2 regions of the Solibacillus sp. R5-41 genome follow, and region 2 is predicted to be linked to the other one. Evidence: a T-box and tRNA genes for the amino acid it is inferred to sense, from the RefSeq annotation. Region 2 holds a T-box; the other holds one or more tRNA genes.
The links. The T-box of region 2 lies ahead of leuS (leucine--tRNA ligase). A T-box ahead of a tRNA ligase gene usually reads a tRNA of that ligase, here a tRNA-Leu.

Region 1 (9,761 bases), 380 kb from region 2:
CTACGACATAAAAAAAGGATGATTGAATGATTTTTTTTGTCCCCATCTCATATACAGGCTGTATATTTTCAAACTTTATTTCAGGTGAAATAAATACCACTAAAATGAAAAAAATAACAAAGAACACGACAACTAAGATTTCTGCAGTACGAGCGAAGGTTTCTAATCCAAGACGGACTCCCATCACCACAATCCCCGCCATAAGAATATTAAGGGCTACCATTGGAGTATTTGGCATCATATGGATATTTAAGAATAACCCAAAATAATATAAAAGTTCTGAAGCATAAATAAGAGACGTGAGTACAAACAAAGCAGCAAAGGCTTTCCCTACCCATTTTCCAAATAGTTTTTCAAGGATTTGGACATAGGTGAGGTGAGGGAACCAAAGAGCTATAGTGATGAATAGCCATACGGCCAATAATCCTATACCCGTACCAAATATAGCGGCAAGCCAGGCATCTTGCTTCGCGTTAGTTGCTAATGCTGATGGTACAGTTAAGATGCTCGTACCAATCGTAAATAAAATAACTAATACTAGAAATTGATACGAATTTATTTTAACGTCTTGCATCATTTCATATCATACCTTCCCCTATACACTGTTCTTTTATTTCAACAAATGAGAAATAACGTCATCAAGCGGTTTAAAAATAATAGTGAGTAAATCTAGTGGATTTGGAATAGGTTTTTCAAATCCAAGTGTAATACTTAGACCTACCCCAATTGCAAGTAGAATTGAAAACACCAGTAACTCTTTTTTATATCTTTTTTCCAAGAGAGGTGGAACTTCAATCCACAGAATGGCTGCTGCAATCAGTAGTATTCCTATACTTTTTATCATGATTATCTACCCTCTATCTCTTCTAAAAATGAATTACCTACTGTACCCGTATGCACAAGTTTTAGGTCTACTTTAACATTCGCTGTCATCTCAGGGAATTCCTCATCCCACTGTTCTTTAATCTTTTTCCATTCTTTCGGATTAGATCGATGAATGGCTTCACCAAATCCAAATATGTCTGACTTATACTGTCTTTGTACCGTTTCAATGGTCGATTTAATGAGCTCTTCCATCTCTTTTTCAGTATTCTTCTGTAGCTCAACAATTGTTTCTGGGTCATTAAGATTAATTTGACACTCTACTTCCCCAACATTTCCTTTTACTTTAATATTGACATCCACTTCAGGCTTACCTTTGTTTATTTTGCCTTTCATTTTAGAATCGAATTGAATAATCTCTATAGTGGCTTTCCCCTCTTCAGGACAAGATATAGCTGTTACAGTATTTTGCACTTCGTTGACGACGGCATTATACCTTCTGCCGTCTCGTTCAGTTAACCAGCCTACTAGTTTATCTTTTTTAAACACCGCTAAACCATCATATTCAATTCGCGCAAAAGGAGTAATCGATTCCACATTCTGTTTGCTTGATCCCATTTCTTGTTCCCCTGTTACTAGAATCCCTGTTAATACGGCTTCCTTCCCATCACTTATAAGATTGTCTATCAACTCATCTAATTTAAAGCCGTTCGTTGCAGCCCAAAAAGCTTCTGATGTTTTAAGCGTGTTAAACATTTTATTGGCGGGTATATTTTCAATCGTTGTTGTGACATTCAGTACTTCCCCTGCGGTCCTATCCTTAGCAATAACAACATAGAAATCAGATCGGAGTTCCCAATCTCTTGACAGAAAATCTAAGGATTCGGCTATACCTTCTTCAGCTAAATCCTCACCAAGCACAAGCATTCGAAGATGTCCAGGATATATTTTTCGAGGCGAGATCTTTGTAATTTTTCGAAGGGCTTCATATACCGTTTCTCCGTTCGCCTGAAACAAGATGACTGGTGAACGCCCAGTACTTGTTTTCGTCGTTATTTCCGAAGGTACAACCACTTGAGCAGTTACTTGGTATTCATCTTCTACTTTATCGATTCCTAATGCCATCGTAATGCCAAGCTCATTTAATTCCCTCCGGTCCCAACACCCCGCAAGGAAGAGGCTAAGAATCAGGAGAACAAACATGCACTTTTTCATCTTTTAAACCCCTTCATACTCCTTATTTTTTTGGTGGCTCTGGTTTTGCAGAGGCTGAATCTTGTTGCCTAACGATATTTTGTTGATTGATTAGACGAGGTCGTGTAAACATATTCCATCTAGGCAAGCGAATAAACGTATCCTTTTGATCGGAAAGATTAAATGGAGCTACTGGAGACATATAAGGCACGCCAAAAGAACGCAAACTACATAAATGCAGAAGTAAAGCAATTAAACCGATCGTTATTCCTACTAAACCAAAAGAAGCAGCTAATGCCATAAACCCAAAGCGTAGTATCCTGACAGAGATAGCTAAGTCGTAAGTTGGAGAAACGAAACTAGAAATGGCGGTTATTGAAACCACGATTACCATCGCAGCAGAGATTATGCCTGCTTCAACCGCTGCTGTTCCAATTACAAATGCTCCTACTATAGACATAGCTGAACCGATGCTTCGTGGCATTCTTAAGCCTGCTTCACGCAAGATTTCAAAGGTAACTTCCATTATGACTGCTTCAAAAAATGTCGGAAATGGGACACCTTCTCTTTGGGCTGCCAGACTAATAAGAAGTGCGGGCGGTAGCATTGCATGATTAAAAGTTGTGATTGCAATAAATAATGCTGGTGCAAGCAATGCAATCGCGAATGCAAAAAAACGAAGGAGTCTAATAAGACTCGCAATATCCGCATGTTGGTAGTAGTCGTCTGAAGATTGAAAAAATTGAACAAATAATGCTGGAACAATTAGGACAAATGGTGTTCCATCTACCAAAATGGCTATGCGTCCCTCCAATAATGCTGCAGCTACTACATCCGAACGTTCCGTATTGAATATAGTTGGGAAAGGTGAATATGGTGTATCCTGAATCAATTCCTCGATATTTCCACTTTCAAGAATCCCGTCAATATCTATTTTATCCAAACGCAAACGGACTTCTTTCACTATTTTATCATTTGCAATTCCTTTGATATACATCATGGCAACATTCGTTTTCGTACGTTTTCCAATAACTTTTGATTCCATCCAGAGATTTGGGTCTTTCAGTCTTCTACGAACTAATGCGGTATTTACACGCAAATTTTCGGAGAATCCTTCGCGGGGTCCTCTTACTACCACTTGGGCTGTTGCTTCCGTTACTCCACGCTCAACCCAATACCTATTGGAAATGATTAAACCTTGGGCATATCCATCGATTAAAAGAATCGTATCCCCCGATAAAAGTCCAGTAAAAAGCACTTCAAAATTAGTTATTTCTTTAATTTCTCCTACTGTCATGGCATAATCTTTTAAAATGCTAATAAGATTTTGTTCAGGAGATAGCTTTTTCTGTAATTCGGTCCCTTTGATATCTAGCATGAGCGTTTCCAAAATAAAATTTTGTAATGAGGTTGTATCGGTTAATCCATCTGTATAGAAAATACCGGCTTTAATTGTTTCTTCTTTTCCAATTCGAATTTCTCTAATGATAATATCCGAGCTTTTTCCAAGTGAATCTTTTATTATTTGTATATTTTCTTGAAGGTTTGTTTTTAATTCGTTTGCTGAACTTGTCTCCATCATTTGACTAGCTGAAATAGAATTTGAATGCATTTTAGAATTACTTTTCTTTCTGAAAAAGCCCATAGACTACCTCACATTTACTTTTTATTTTTTTGTCGTTCTATATTAATTTTATTTATTACTTTCCTAGTTAGGAATATATTTGATTATCCTTAAACTTTTCTATTAAGAATGTTGATAAGAGATGGATTTTCATTTTCTTGAGCATGAGGAAACTCCTTTCAACTGAAAAGTCTTAAACACATATTTTTTCTAAACTAAATAAATCATACTACTATTATTAAATAGCAGGATTTTTTCGACAAAACTTCTAATTAAGGGACAAAAAAAGTAAATGGAAAAATACACTTCCCATCTACCAAAATATTAAAATACTGCAGTAATTAATAAAGCTTTCGTAAACACTGTACACCCATGGTTGGCTCGGAAGTAAGGAAGGCCGTATCAATAAGGAAAAAATATTTGCTGTTACATCAATGATAATAGCGCTTATTTTAGTTAACAAGGAGGTCTAAAAAGATGGGGATATTTATGATTCTATTTACTTTACTTGGTGGTATCACATTGAGCGCACAATCAGCTATTAATGGTACATTTAGCCGTAAAGCGGGAACAATTGAAATAACATTCTTAATCTTTGTAACTGGTTCTATGTTTTTAGCTCTACTCTATCGCATTCCTGAAAACAGAAAAAACCCACAAACCCTGATATATCAAGGTTTATGGGCTTTCAAATGTTTCTTATCTTGACTAAAAAACATCTAAATATACCGATAGTCGGGGTCGAACCGACACTCCTCACGGAACGCGATTTTGAGTCGCGCGCGTCTGCCAATTCCGCCATATCGGCAAAGCAAAAAAAAGGAATAAAAAAAACCGGAATAACCGATTTAAAGTATATGGAGGCGGCAACCGGATTTGAACCGGTGGTAGAGGTGTTGCAGACCTGTGCCTTACCACTTGGCTATGCCGCCATATATTATATATTTATAGTTTTGGAGCGGAAGACGAGGTTCGAACTCGCGACCCCCACCTTGGCAAGGTGGTGTTCTACCACTGAACTACTTCCGCAAATATAAAAAAATGGCTGGGGAACCTGGATTCGAACCAGGGCATGACGGAATCAAAATCCGTTGCCTTACCGCTTGGCTATACCCCAATAAAGGTAATTTAAATTTTATAAGAAATGGGGCGACTGATGGGAATCGAACCCACGAATGCCTGAACCACAATCAGGTGCGTTAACCACTTCGCCACAACCGCCATTATAATATCTTACTTGAAAATTAATATTTTAAAAAAAAATAGAATGGGGCGACTGATGGGAATCGAACCCACGAATGCCTGAACCACAATCAGGTGCGTTAACCACTTCGCCACAACCGCCACTATATTATTTTGTTTACTATTTGATTAATTGGCAGGGGCAGTAGGAATCGAACCCACACTGACGGTTTTGGAGACCGTAGTTCTACCTTTAAACTATGCCCCTGTAATTAAAAATGGTGGTGGGGGACGGATTCGAACCGCCGAACCCTAAGGAGCGGATTTACAGTCCGCCGCGTTTAGCCACTTCGCTACCCCACCGAGTAATGGTGCCGGCGAAAGGAGTCGAACCCTCGACCTACTGATTACAAGTCAGTTGCTCTACCAACTGAGCTACACCGGCAAATTAAATTTATAAAGTGGGTCAGGACGGAATCGAACCGCCGACACTTAGAGCTTCAATCTAATGCTCTACCAACTGAGCTACTGACCCATAATTATGTATAAGTTATAAATGGCGGTCCCGACCGGGATCGAACCGGCGATCTCCTGCGTGACAGGCAGGCATGTTAACCGCTACACCACGGGACCATTTGGTTGCGGGGACAGGACTTGAACCTGTGACCTTCGGGTTATGAGCCCGACGAGCTACCACTGCTCCACCCCGCGATAATACTATTTATTTATGGTGGAGGATGACGGGCTCGAACCGCCGACCCTCTGCTTGTAAGGCAGATGCTCTCCCAGCTGAGCTAATCCTCCATGCTGGATACTAACTATTTAATGGTGACCCGTACGGGATTCGAACCCGTGTTACCGCCGTGAAAGGGCGGTGTCTTAACCGCTTGACCAACGGGCCATTAAAACTATTATAGTCTGGCGGAGAGTAAGGGATTTGAACCCTTGATGCAGTGTTATCCGCATACACGATTTCCAATCGTGCTCCTTCGACCTCTCGGACAACTCTCCAAGAAGATTGGCTCCGAAGGTAGGACTCGAACCTACGACCAACCGGTTAACAGCCGGTTGCTCTACCACTGAGCTACTTCGGAATAGTTTTATGTTAGCCTAGCGATGTCCTACTCTCACAGGGGGAAGCCCCCAACTACCATCGGCGCTAAAGAGCTTAACTTCCGTGTTCGGTATGGGAACGGGTGTGACCTCTTTGCCATCATCACTAGACTATTTTAAAAGACAAGATTTATTATATCGTATTTACTAATGAAAATCAAGTCTTTATTAGTAAAAAAATAAATTTTATTCTTTCAAAACTGGATAAACGTTTCATTGAAAATGTGCAATAAATTGTGGTTAAGTCCTCGACCGATTAGTATTCGTCAGCTCCATATGTCGCCACACTTCCACCTCGAACCTATCTACCTGATCGTCTTTCAGGGGTCTTACTTACTTGCGTAATGGGAAATCTCATCTTGAGGGGGGCTTCATGCTTAGATGCTTTCAGCACTTATCCCGTCCACACATAGCTACCCAGCGATGCCTTTGGCAAGACAACTGGTACACCAGCGGTGTGTCCATCCCGGTCCTCTCGTACTAAGGACAGCTCCTCTCAAATTTCCTACGCCCACGACGGATAGGGACCGAACTGTCTCACGACGTTCTGAACCCAGCTCGCGTACCGCTTTAATGGGCGAACAGCCCAACCCTTGGGACCGACTACAGCCCCAGGATGCGATGAGCCGACATCGAGGTGCCAAACCTCCCCGTCGATGTGGACTCTTGGGGGAGATAAGCCTGTTATCCCCGGGGTAGCTTTTATCCGTTGAGCGATGGCCCTTCCATGCGGAACCACCGGATCACTAAGCCCGTCTTTCGACCCTGCTCGACTTGTAGGTCTCGCAGTCAAGCTCCCTTATGCCTTTACACTCTACGAATGATTTCCAACCATTCTGAGGGAACCTTTGGGCGCCTCCGTTACTCTTTAGGAGGCGACCGCCCCAGTCAAACTGTCCGCCTGACACTGTCTCCTACCCCGTTAAGGGGCATGGGTTAGAAGTTCAATACAACCAGGGTAGTATCCCACTGACGCCTCCTTCGAAGCTGGCGCTCCGAGATCTCTGGCTCCTACCTATCCTGTACAAGTTGTACCAAAATTCAATATCAGGCTACAGTAAAGCTCCACGGGGTCTTTCCGTCCTGTCGCGGGTAACCTGCATCTTCACAGGTACTATAATTTCACCGAGTCTCTCGTTGAGACAGTGCCCAGATCGTTACGCCTTTCGTGCGGGTCGGAACTTACCCGACAAGGAATTTCGCTACCTTAGGACCGTTATAGTTACGGCCGCCGTTTACTGGGGCTTCAATTCGTAGCTTCGCTTGCGCTAACCACTCCTCTTAACCTTCCAGCACCGGGCAGGCGTCAGCCCCTATACTTCACCTTACGGTTTTGCAGAGACCTGTGTTTTTGCTAAACAGTCGCCTGGGCCTATTCACTGCGGCTCTCGTGCGCTTGCACGCTCAAGAGCACCCCTTCTCCCGAAGTTACGGGGTCATTTTGCCGAGTTCCTTAACGAGAGTTCTCTCGCACACCTTAGGATTCTCTCCTCGACTACCTGTGTCGGTTTGCGGTACGGGCACCTCTCACCTCGATAGAGGCTTTTCTTGGCAGTGTGAAATCAGGAACTTCGTCCATACGGACTCGTCATCACAGCTCAACGTATCAGTGTGCGGATTTGCCTACACACACGCCTTACTGCTTGAACAGAGACAACCAACGCTCTGCTTACCCTATCCTACTGCGTCCCCCCATTTCTCAAACGGTGAGGAGGTGGTACAGGAATATCAACCTGTTGTCCATCGCCTACGCCTATCGGCCTCGGCTTAGGTCCCGACTAACCCTGAGCGGACGAGCCTTCCTCAGGAAACCTTAGTCATACGGTGGACGGGATTCTCACCCGTCTTTCGCTACTCATACCGGCATTCTCACTTCTAAGCGCTCCACCAGTCCTTCCGGTCTGACTTCAACGCCCTTAGAACGCTCTCCTACCACGCATCCATACGGATGCATCCACAGCTTCGGTGAATCGTTTAGCCCCGATAAATTTTCGGCGCAGCGTCACTCGACCAGTGAGCTATTACGCACTCTTTAAATGGTGGCTGCTTCTAAGCCAACATCCTGGTTGTCTAAGCAACGCCACATCCTTTTCCACTTAACGATTACTTTGGGACCTTAGCTGGTGGTCTGGGCTGTTTCCCTCTTGACTACGGATCTTATCACTCGCAGTCTGACTCCCGTGTATAAATATCTGGCATTCGGAGTTTGTCTGAATTCGGTAAAGCGAGATGCCCCCCTAGTCCAAACAGTGCTCTACCTCCAGTATTCTCAATCACGAGGCTAGCCCTAAAGCTATTTCGGAGAGAACCAGCTATCTCCAGGTTCGATTGGAATTTCTCCGCTACCCACACCTCATCCCCGCACTTTTCAACGTGCGTGGGTTCGGGCCTCCAGTAAGTGTTACCTCACCTTCACCCTGGACATGGGTAGATCACCTGGTTTCGGGTCTACGACCACGTACTAATTCGCCCTATTCAGACTCGCTTTCGCTGCGGCTCCGTCTCATCAACTTAACCTCGCACGTAATCGTAACTCGCCGGTTCATTCTACAAAAGGCACGCTATCACCCATTAACGGGCTCTAACTACTTGTAGGCACACGGTTTCAGGATCTATTTCACTCCCCTTCCGGGGTGCTTTTCACCTTTCCCTCACGGTACTGGTTCACTATCGGTCACTAGGTAGTATTTAGCCTTGGGAGATGGTCCTCCCAGATTCCGACGGAATTTCACGTGTTCCGCCGTACTCAGGATACATTCAAGAGGGAATGAGGTTTCACTTACAGGGCTTTTACCTTCTATGGCGGGCCTTTCCAAGCCGCTTCAACTATCTCATTCTTTTGTAACTCCGTATAGAATGTCCTACAACCCCAAAGAGCAAGCTCTTTGGTTTGGGCTCTTCCCGTTTCGCTCGCCGCTACTCAGGGAATCGAATTTTCTTTCTGTTCCTGCAGGTACTTAGATGTTTCAGTTCCCTGCGTCTGTCCTCAACACGCTATGTATTCACGTGAAGATACTATGTGATTAAACATAGTGGGTTCCCCCATTCGGAAATCTCTGGATCAAAGCTTACTTACAGCTCCCCAAAGCATATCGGTGTTAGTGCCGTCCTTCTTCGACTCCTAGTGCCAAGGCATCCACCGTGCGCCCTTATTAACTTAACCAATAAGTTACACTTACTCAAATGAGTAAGATTTTAAAAGATTGCACGATCAATTTCTTGATCATTTTTTTATTGCTTTCAATGTCGTTTTATCCAGTTTTCAAAGAACAAGTTATTTTTGCTTTGCAATAATTTTATCACAAAGGCAAGTCTTGGTGGAGCCTAGCGGGATCGAACCGCTGACCTCCTGCGTGCAAGGCAGGCGCTCTCCCAGCTGAGCTAAGGCCCCATTTTAATTAAGAGGTATATAAAACAAATTTATATGGTGGGCCTAAATGGACTCGAACCATCGACCTCACGCTTATCAGGCGTGCGCTCTAACCAGCTGAGCTATAGGCCCTCTTAGAAGTTATATAATTTATTCATAAACCTTCAAAACTGAACAGCAAACGTTAATGTTTCATTCCATAAGGAATGATTCCGAATATATCCTTAGAAAGGAGGTGATCCAGCCGCACCTTCCGATACGGCTACCTTGTTACGACTTCACCCCAATCATCTATCCCACCTTCGGCGGCTGGCTCCATAAAGGTTACCCCACCGACTTCGGGTGTTACAAACTCTCGTGGTGTGACGGGCGGTGTGTACAAGGCCCGGGAACGTATTCACCGCGGCATGCTGATCCGCGATTACTAGCGATTCCGGCTTCATGTAGGCGAGTTGC
Region 2 (9,761 bases):
CAGCTGAACAAAATGTACAACCACCAAAAGCGACCGTACCATCTCGGTTTGGACAATCAAAACCAGCATCCAATGCCACTTTATAAACCTTCTTACCAAATTCATTTCGTAAATAACGGTTCCATGTATAATAGCGCTTTCCATCAGATGGGAAAGGGAAATTTATTTCAGTCATTAGTCTATTCACTCCTCTAACGTTTTATTTTAACATGTACACATATACGGTACTAATAGAAAATCTTTTATATTGTATATTTTCGGCTAAAAGAATAAACTAATTCAATGAAAGTTGTAAATTTTAGGAGGAAAATACATGCCAAAACAAGTTTGGCTTTTAATAATTGGAACATTTGTCAATACGGTCGGGAATTCATTTTTATGGCCGTTAAACAGTATTTACATACATGATTATTTAGGAAAGACATTAACGATGGCAGGGTTTGTTTTGATGCTCAATTCCTTAGCCGGTGTGTTTGGCAATATATTAGGCGGTATATTGTTTGATAAGCTTGGCGGCTATAAAACTATATTAATAGGAGTCATTTTAAATTTATTTTCGATTACATTACTTGCAATTTGGCATGAATGGCCGCAATACATTATTTTTTTAACGATGTTAGGGTTCAGTGGTGGGATTGTATTTCCCGCACTTTATGCTATTGCAGGAAGTGCTTGGCCAGAAGGGGGTAGGAGGTCGTTTAACGCGATATTTTTAGCAAATAATGTAGGGGTAGCGATTGGACCGGCACTTGCAGGGGTCATAGCAGATATACAATTTGAATGGGTCTTTATTTCAAATTTAATTGCTTATATTGTGTTTTTCCTTATTGTCATCTTTACATTTAAGCGCTTTGATTCAGGTAAAATCACAATGAAAAAAGTAACTTCAGAAGCGAGCGATAAAAAAGTGAGAGCACCTCTTATTGCGTTAAGTATTTTAAGTGTTTCATTAGTATTATGCTGGTTATCCTATTCGCAATGGAGTGCAACAATCTCCTCTTACACGCAGTTTTTAGGTATGAGCTTGTCGCAATATAGTTTATTGTGGACATTGAACGGCTTTATGATCGTGGCGGTTCAGCCAATTATTAAACCACTTGTGACACGTTGGGAAAAGAAAATCAAACATCAGCTCGTACTTGGTTTAGCATTAATGTCCGTTTCCTTTTTCGTCGTGTATTTTGCAGGTGATTTTAAAATGTTTGCCGCAGCGATGGTTATTTTGACTTTAGGGGAAGTATTCTTTTCACCTGTTATCCCAATGCTGGCGAATAAGTTGGCGCCACCTGGACAGGAAGGCTTTTATCAAGGGTTAGTGAACAGTGCCACAACTGTAGGAAGAATGATTGGTCCGTTATTTGGTGGATTAATGGTCGATCTATACGGAATGCAAGTATTAATGCTTATTTTAACGGTTATATTGATTGTAGCGATGGTTCCTTGTTTATTATTTGACCGAGGATTGAAAAACAAGGAAATTGGATGATTTTTTTGATGAAAGAGCAATATGAAATATTGAAATTGCCAGTAAATGATAAACAGCCTCTTGTGCTTTTGCTGACAATCCGCTAAAATGAATGAAATATTAAAAAAGACTGTGATAAGGAATAGTAGACGGTTCTTCCTTTTAGAGAGCTAGCGGTTGGTGAAAGCTAGTAGGTAGTAAGTCGAACTCGCCTTTGAGTTAGCTTTGGTGAACTAATAGTAGCTAAAGCCGTGTATTCGCGTTAAGAAATCAAGCTGAGTGCAGTGTCACTAATGTGGGTGGTACCGCGGGAGTATAAAATATCTCTCGTCCCTTCTTATTTTTTAAGAATGGGGCGGGATTTTTTTGTTTCCTGAATTTTCTGTAAATTCAACCCAAATACATTAACAGCTTATGTATACATTTTTAAAGGAATCCACATAAGAAAGAATAGAACCTTGCACAACTTTTGTACAAGAAATATCTTTCTAATCACAGCAATCGAAAACTAGAGGAGGAATTTTTGTGAGCTTTAATCATCAACAAATCGAAAAGAAATGGCAGAAATATTGGGCCGACAATAAAACGTTTAAAACGGAAAATGAAGCGGATAAACCAAAGTTTTATGCACTTGATATGTTCCCATATCCATCGGGTTCAGGTCTACATGTAGGGCATCCAGAAGGGTATACAGCAACAGATATTCTTTCACGTTTTAAACGTATGCAAGGCTATAATGTGCTACATCCAATGGGCTGGGATGCATTTGGTTTACCAGCAGAGCAATATGCACTGGATACAGGAAATGACCCGGCTGAATTTACGGCGAAAAACATTGCAACATTTAAGCGTCAAATTCAAGAGCTCGGCTTCTCTTATGATTGGGATCGTGAAATCAATACGACGGACCCTTCATACTACAAATGGACACAATGGATTTTCACGAAATTAGTGGAAATGGATTTAGCATATGTGGATGAAGTGGCTGTTAACTGGTGTGAAGCACTTGGGACAGTACTTGCCAATGAAGAAGTAATTGACGGTCTTTCTGAGCGCGGTAGTCACCCAGTAGTGCGTCGTCCAATGCGCCAATGGGTTTTACGTATTACAAAATACGCAGACCGTTTAATTGACGATCTTGTAGATGTCGATTGGCCAGAATCAATTAAAGATATGCAACGTAACTGGATTGGGCGTTCTGAAGGCGCACAAGTGAAATTTACTATTGCAGGTACTGACAAAGACTTTGAAGTATTTACAACGCGTCCAGATACATTATTTGGTGCAACTTACTGTGTACTTGCGCCAGAGCATAAATTAGTAGCAGAAATTACGTCAGCTGACCAAAAAGCTGCGGTAGAAGCATATTTAGAAAAAGTTTCATTAAAATCTGACTTAGAGCGTACAGATTTAGCGAAAGAAAAAACAGGTGTGTTCACTGGTGCTTATGCTGTGAATCCGATTAACGGGAAGCAAGTACCGATTTGGATCGCTGACTATGTGCTAGCTACTTACGGTACTGGTGCCATTATGGCGGTTCCAGCACATGATGAGCGCGACTATGAATTCGCAAAAGAATTTGGCTTAGACATTGTTGCTGTTTTAGAAGGTGGCAACATTGAAACAGAAGCGTTCACTGGTGACGGTGTCCACATCAATTCTGATTTCCTAGACGGTTTAAATAAAGAAGACGGTATTGCAAAGGCAATTGCTTGGCTAGTAGAAAACGGTGTTGGGGAACAGAAAATTACGTACCGTTTACGTGACTGGTTATTCTCTCGTCAACGTTATTGGGGTGAGCCAATTCCAGTTATTCACTGGGAAGATGGCACAATGACAACGATTCCAGTTGAACAATTGCCATTAGAATTACCGAAAACAGATAATATTCGTCCTTCAGGTACAGGTGAATCACCACTTGCAAATATTGACGAGTGGGTTAATGTTGTACACCCTGAAACAGGCTTAAAAGGTCGTCGTGAAACGAACACAATGCCGCAGTGGGCAGGTTCTTCATGGTACTTCTTACGCTATATCGATCCAACAAATGATGAAGCAATAGCAGATCCAGAATTACTAAAACGTTGGTTACCAGTTGATATTTATATCGGTGGCGCGGAGCATGCGGTTCTTCACTTGCTGTACGCACGTTTCTGGCATAAAGTGCTGTACGATTTAGGTGTTGTACACACGAAAGAGCCATTCCAAAAGCTATTTAACCAAGGAATGATCCTAGGTGAAGGTAATGAGAAGATGTCTAAATCAAAAGGGAATGTTGTAAACCCGGATGATATTATTGAATCCCACGGTGCGGATACATTACGTTTATATGAAATGTTCATGGGTCCATTAGAAGCATCTATTGCATGGAGCACAAATGGCTTAGATGGGGCACGTCGTTTCTTAGATCGTATTTGGCGTTTATTCGTAACAGAAGAAGGTCAATTAGCTGAGAAAGTTCAAGTTTCGGCTGATCAAACATTAGAAAAAGTATATCATCAAACAGTGAAAAAAGTGACGGAAAACTATGAAGGTATCCGATTCAATACAGCTATTTCACAAATGATGGTGTTCATTAATGAATGCTATAAAGCGGAAGTGATTCCAGTTGATTATGTAGAAGGCTTTGTGAAGTTATTATCCCCAATCGCACCACACGTAGCGGAAGAACTTTGGGCGGTTTTAGGTCGTGAAGGTACAATTACGTATACAGAATGGCCAGTAGCTGACGAGTCTAAGCTTGTAGATGATGAAGTAGAAGTCGTTGTTCAAGTATTAGGTAAAGTACGTGCGAAAGTAAAAGTAGCAAAAGATATTTCTAAAGAAGATTTAGAAAAAGTTGCACTGGAAGATAGCAAAGTACAAGAATTTATCGACGGCAAAACAGTCGTAAAAGTCGTTGTTATTCCAGGGAAATTAGTAAACATTGTTGTTAAATAATAATCTGTAAATTTAATCTATTCAAAAAATGACATTTTGGCTTATGCTGAAAATGTCATTTTTTGTTTTAAAACCACAAATGATATGGTAGAATTTTGAAATAGAATACTGTGCGATAAGAAATAAACTGCTTTGGAATGATCAATATCACAACTTTGGATGGCGAAAAATTAAAGTTGATTGGAATGAAGGGGAGGCGACTCCTGCGGGAACAGCACGACTTCTGAGACTACAGGCTCAGGCCGTATCCGTGGAAAGCGTCCGAACCGGAATGGAAATCAACCCCTATCATACGGGAGAGATTCAAAAAAGGGACGTGAACACTTTTGGAAGAATCAACAATATTAATCATAGAAGATGATGCTGATATTTTAGAAGTACTTTCATTGTATGTTCAAAATGCAGGATATCACACATTAAAAGCAACATCCGTTGAAGAAGGCTGGAAGCTAATTACGACAGAAGCCATTGATTTAATGTTAATTGATATCAATTTACCAGATGGGAATGGCATCGATTTAGTAAAGCGAATACGTGAACAATCGGAAGCCATCATCTTTTTTGTTACGGCCAATGATACAATCGAAGACAAGTTGCAAGGCTTTGATGTTGGAGCGGCAGATTATATTACAAAACCTTTTATACCGAAAGAAGTAATCGCTCGAATTAAGGCACATTTAAATCGCAAAAATGTCCAACGAAAACATCAATATACTGTAAGTAATCTAGTAATCGATTTCGAAGAAAAGTCTGTATACAAAGCGGGAGAGAAACTGCATTTATATACAAAAGAAAGACAAATATTATTTTATTTAGTCGAACACCGGAATCAAGTATTAAGTGTAGATCAAATAATTAATTATGTATGGGGCTTTGAAGAAATAGTCGACATAAAAGCGGTTACGGTACATATAAGCATGCTCAGAAAAAAGATTGAAAAAAATCCTGCGAAACCTGAAATAATTAAAACAGTAAGAGGTTTCGGCTATGTATTTAATACGAACATAGACGAAAATTAGGGGTTATATAGAATTGGCAACTAATAAAAATGAAACAAAATTGTCGATGAAACGTCATATGTATAAGGCAAAATAGCTATTCAGAACATAGTAAATTTATGTAATACTATAGGAGTAAATGATTTTGACCATTTAACGATCTAATAGAAGAAAGTAGTGTATAAAGATGGCACAAGCATCACATTCAGTTGAAATTCCAGTAAGTCAAGACAAGGTATGGAGCTTTGTTAGTAAAATCGAAAAATGGGCAACATTAGTTCCTGCTTATAAAGAGCACACAGAAATCGATGATCAAACATCAAAATGGACTTTCGAAGGTAATTTTAAAGGCCTAAAGAAAAAAGTAGAACTTGAAATAAAAATTGTAGAGTTTAATGAACCATCAAATATTAAATTTGAAATCAAAGGTTTATCTGATAACTTCACTGGTGGCGGTGAATTTAAAGCCGAAGCAAATGACAACGGCACAATGATGACAGGTACAGTAGAAATTAATGCGGGTGGTTTATCAGGCGCGGTTTTAACACCAGCTATTAAAGTGTTGTTACCAAAAGTGACGTCACGTTTAACAGAAAAAATCGCACGTAAAATTCAAGCGTAATTTTTTAGCTCATTAGAAATGTTTCTTATTTCTAATGGGCTTTTTTGATGGAAAAGACAAAAGAATAGGGTAATTAGAAATAGTTCTAAATAACTTTTAAAATTTGACGATGAATAGTACAGAGGTATAAGTTGTTTCATATTTAGTTTAGTATACATAGAGAATTTAATGATAGTAGGAGGAAAATGTTATGAAAAAAAACAGCTCGAATTTTAATAAATTATTTGCAACGACAGCCATCGCAACAGCTGCTATTGTCGTCCCGGTAGCTATAGCTGGGGCGGAGGAAGTGAAAGAAGTCCCTGTTGAAAAAATTTCAGAATTAATTAAAGTACATAAAGTAAATGGCGAGACACCGAAAATTAATTATACGATTGAAGTGGATGCAAAAAAGATTCCACCAAGACATATTACAGAAAAATATGAATGGTATTATGTTGAGACTGTAGATGGGGTAGAGAAGGAATTCATCATTCAAGACGCAACTTCCAAAACGCTAAAAGTTCCGCTAGAAGCACTTGGGAAAAGTATTCAAGTGAAAGTAACAGCTCATGAAATTGATGCAAATGATAAACCTGTGAAAGATGATGCAGGCAATATTAAAAAGAAGGTATTCGTCGCCGACCAACCCCATGAAGTAAATAAAATCAATATAACAATGGATCCAATCTCATTAGTAGGAATTGATGTAGAGCAAGCTGCAACGGTTGGTGATGTAATTACAGTGGGGGAAATTGTATTAAAAGATAGTGATACTCAAAAAGTTTTACCGGTTGAAAATAATCAAATTAAGTACACTTTTGAATGGTATGAAAAAGATGAAAATAATTATAGTATTATTTCCGGTGCAACAGCTCGATCATTTAAAATTACACCTGCTACAAAGGATAAAACGATTTTAGCAAAAGTATCGTTTGAATTAAATGGTGAAACGTATTCGAATTATACAGATTCATTTGATTTGAGTGGAAATTTAGATCGTATCGCTTTATTGAATAAAGATATTGATGATTTAATTATATATTCTACCGTTCAGGATCAAGATGTATATGAGATTGGGGATTATAGTAAATTCTCGGAAGATATTAATAATTTATTGAAACGTTACAATGCGCTAGCTGAAGGTGCGAAAGCTCAAATTACAAATGCAGATATTTTAAAAGACGCAGAAAAAAATATTGGTATTATTAATGAATTCGTTAAAGAAATTGAAGCTGCTAAAGTAAAAATTCCAAGCGATGATATGTTAAATCAATTAACTGAAAGTCAAATAAATAATCTAGAAAAAATTCAACTATCACTGCAAACAAAATACGATGCACTTGATTCGTTACAGCACTCATTATTGAAGGTAATGAATGAAGTTAATTATGACGAATTAATGACAGTCTTAAGTGATGTTTTAGAGAATCGACAATATAATGTCGTATTTGAAAAAGTGAAGGAAATAAATAATGAAATCATCGGATTATTTAATGTGAATCTTGATTTAAGTACCTCACCAATTGTAGTCGATAGTTTACGTTCAGCTTATAATGAATCGCTTGCAGAAGTATCAAGTAAAATTGCCTCTATTAATAAGGAAATCTCAAAGCTTGATAAAAATTATAAGCCATTTGTTTATACGAATTTAGTAAAGCAAATTGATGCGGATGTAAAAAAAGCAGAAGCTGTAGATAAAAAAATTACTAAAATTTCAGAAGCAAAGCTCGATAAGAAAAAAGCAACTGCAAGTGCGGCTTACAAAGCCTATATTGCATTGACTCCATTACAAAAATCTTTAATTTCAGAAGAGCGCTTTGCATTAATTAAAGCGGGTATAGATATTGAATTAGATGATAAACTTTTAGAGTTAAATGAAAACATTGTGGATTATTTATTTGGAGGCGCAAGTGATAGCTATGATGCCTATGAGGTGAATGATTTATCATCAGCGCAAGGAGAAACGGATGCGTTATTAGCTACTTATAAAATGCTCACAAGTGCTGAAAAGAAATTTATTACAAACTACCACTATTTAACAACAGCTCAAAAGGATATTAAAGCAGCACTAAATGTAAATAAATTATTTGAAGAAGCTGAAACATTAGAAAGTAATATTGGTGGAAATACTGAAAAAGAAGAGTTATCTGCTACTGAAAAAGCAATATCGAAATATAAAAGTGCCATTTCTGCCCATGCAAAATTAACAAAAATGCAGCAATCATTAATTTCAGATATCTCTCTGAATAATACATTAGCGACATATGGTGATTTAGTAATAGCAGCATATGAACTAGAAATCGCAATTAAACTAGACAAAAATCCAGATTTAGATATTGAAAAGCCTGATTTTTCGTTGAATAGTAGCATTGCAGCATTGATTTCTTCTGACAAATTATCTTATACGGGAACGATTCCAAATTTCCAAAAGACAGTTAATGAATTGCTTCAAAAATATAAGGAGTTACCGTCTAAGGATCGAAAGGCCATTTACAATTATTCTACTTTAACAAAAGCAAGTTCTGATATTAAAAAGGCGGCAAGTGTGTTATCCAAGCTTCAAGCAGCAGCAAATGCGAATGATCAAAAGAAATATCAAAGTGCATTAGACTCTTATAAGAAACTTACCTCATTACAACAATCGCTCATAGATTTTTCCGATATTAATACAGATGGGATGGAAGGGATAAATGAAATTGTTGGTGAAGTGGAAGAGGCTATTAATGATTTGCGAGGTCTTATAGTAAACGGAACAGTATTGTTGGAAGATATTGAGTCTGTAAATCTGCAATATAATAAATTAACATCCTCTCAGAAAAAGCTTGTATCAAATTACACCATTTTAAAAGATATTTTAAAAGATGTGTCAGCAGTTAAAAGCTTTGTCTCAAAATTGGATAAGCTAGGATTTAACCCAACATTTTCAAAGAAAGAATCTATTTTACAAAGCTATTACAAATTATCAACTACTCAAGTAAAGTTGTTTAAAGATAATTATAGTGATGGTGGAGCTTACCAATCACCAGTGGATCGATTAATTGCTTATGAAGCAGACGTTTACAATAAAACAAACACTGCAAAACAATTAAATGAAAAAATTAATTCAATTGTAGATAAAAATACTACATATCCTACTTTAGCTGAGTTGAATGAAAAAGTAGCTCAAATTGACGCAGAATATTTAGCATTACCAAGCGCAGATCAAAAGCTAATTACAAATTATTCAAAGTTAAATACTGTGAAAAAGGATATTGAAGCAGTAACAAAGGCGATTGAATTAGAGGAGTTGAAGAATGAGGAAGCTAAAAAAGATCCAACGTCAGCAACTGCAATAAATGCGGAAAAGGACTGGAAAAAGGCGTACAACCGATTAAATAGCCGCCAAATGGGCTTATATAATAATCGATAAAATCAATTATCAAAAGGAAGTACCTCTTCATGAGTGTACTTCTATTTTTGTTAGAGGAACAAATATCCAACTAACCCATGATAAACATCACATCATATGCATGACACTTTTCTCTACTACTTATTCGGCACGTCTATTATACTTAATGTAAGAAAGAGGTGCATTGGCGTGACGCAAGTAATGACGAATCAGAGTAGTTATAGTGCAAAAGAGGAATTTTGGAATGGATTAACGCATGGAATTGCAGCGTTGTTAACAATACCTGCAACACTTTTATTAATAGAAAAGGCTCAAATAAGTGGGTCACAAACTGAAATGATTAGTTATATCATTTTTGGTATTTCC

Region 1: it encodes a tRNA-Leu, which carries the amino acid that the T-box ahead of leuS (leucine--tRNA ligase) is inferred to sense. The anticodon was not compared.

The regions. Positions count from the first base shown of each region.
Region 1 covers NZ_CP024123.1:3,711,560-3,721,320, forward strand. Annotated here, with positions in the region: gene CSE16_RS18380 (GerAB/ArcD/ProY family transporter) at 1-577, opposite strand, end outside; gene CSE16_RS18385 (hypothetical protein) at 611-844, opposite strand; gene CSE16_RS18390 (Ger(x)C family spore germination protein) at 847-2,037, opposite strand; gene CSE16_RS18395 (spore germination protein) at 2,060-3,661, opposite strand; gene CSE16_RS22090 (DMT family transporter) at 4,118-4,348, shown strand; tRNA gene CSE16_RS18410 (tRNA-Leu) at 4,367-4,448, opposite strand; tRNA gene CSE16_RS18415 (tRNA-Cys) at 4,499-4,572, opposite strand; tRNA gene CSE16_RS18420 (tRNA-Gly) at 4,595-4,669, opposite strand; tRNA gene CSE16_RS18425 (tRNA-Gln) at 4,683-4,757, opposite strand; tRNA gene CSE16_RS18430 (tRNA-His) at 4,786-4,861, opposite strand; tRNA gene CSE16_RS18435 (tRNA-His) at 4,909-4,984, opposite strand; tRNA gene CSE16_RS18440 (tRNA-Trp) at 5,017-5,090, opposite strand; tRNA gene CSE16_RS18445 (tRNA-Tyr) at 5,102-5,185, opposite strand; tRNA gene CSE16_RS18450 (tRNA-Thr) at 5,192-5,267, opposite strand; tRNA gene CSE16_RS18455 (tRNA-Phe) at 5,285-5,357, opposite strand; tRNA gene CSE16_RS18460 (tRNA-Asp) at 5,380-5,455, opposite strand; tRNA gene CSE16_RS18465 (tRNA-Met) at 5,459-5,533, opposite strand; tRNA gene CSE16_RS18470 (tRNA-Val) at 5,551-5,626, opposite strand; tRNA gene CSE16_RS18475 (tRNA-Glu) at 5,649-5,723, opposite strand; tRNA gene CSE16_RS18480 (tRNA-Ser) at 5,742-5,833, opposite strand; tRNA gene CSE16_RS18485 (tRNA-Asn) at 5,842-5,916, opposite strand; rRNA gene rrf (5S ribosomal RNA) at 5,931-6,046, opposite strand; rRNA gene CSE16_RS18495 (23S ribosomal RNA) at 6,172-9,098, opposite strand; tRNA gene CSE16_RS18500 (tRNA-Ala) at 9,251-9,326, opposite strand; tRNA gene CSE16_RS18505 (tRNA-Ile) at 9,361-9,437, opposite strand; rRNA gene CSE16_RS18510 (16S ribosomal RNA) at 9,534-9,761, opposite strand, start outside.
Region 2 covers NZ_CP024123.1:3,332,461-3,342,221, reverse strand. Annotated here, with positions in the region: gene CSE16_RS16440 (tRNA modification radical SAM protein MnmL/YtqA) at 1-175, opposite strand, end outside; gene CSE16_RS16435 (MDR family MFS transporter) at 314-1,486, shown strand; T-box leader at 1,589-1,803, shown strand; gene leuS (leucine--tRNA ligase) at 1,991-4,405, shown strand; gene CSE16_RS16425 (response regulator transcription factor) at 4,732-5,424, shown strand; gene CSE16_RS16420 (SRPBCC family protein) at 5,591-6,025, shown strand; gene CSE16_RS16415 (hypothetical protein) at 6,216-9,416, shown strand; gene CSE16_RS16410 (PAQR family membrane homeostasis protein TrhA) at 9,585-9,761, shown strand, end outside.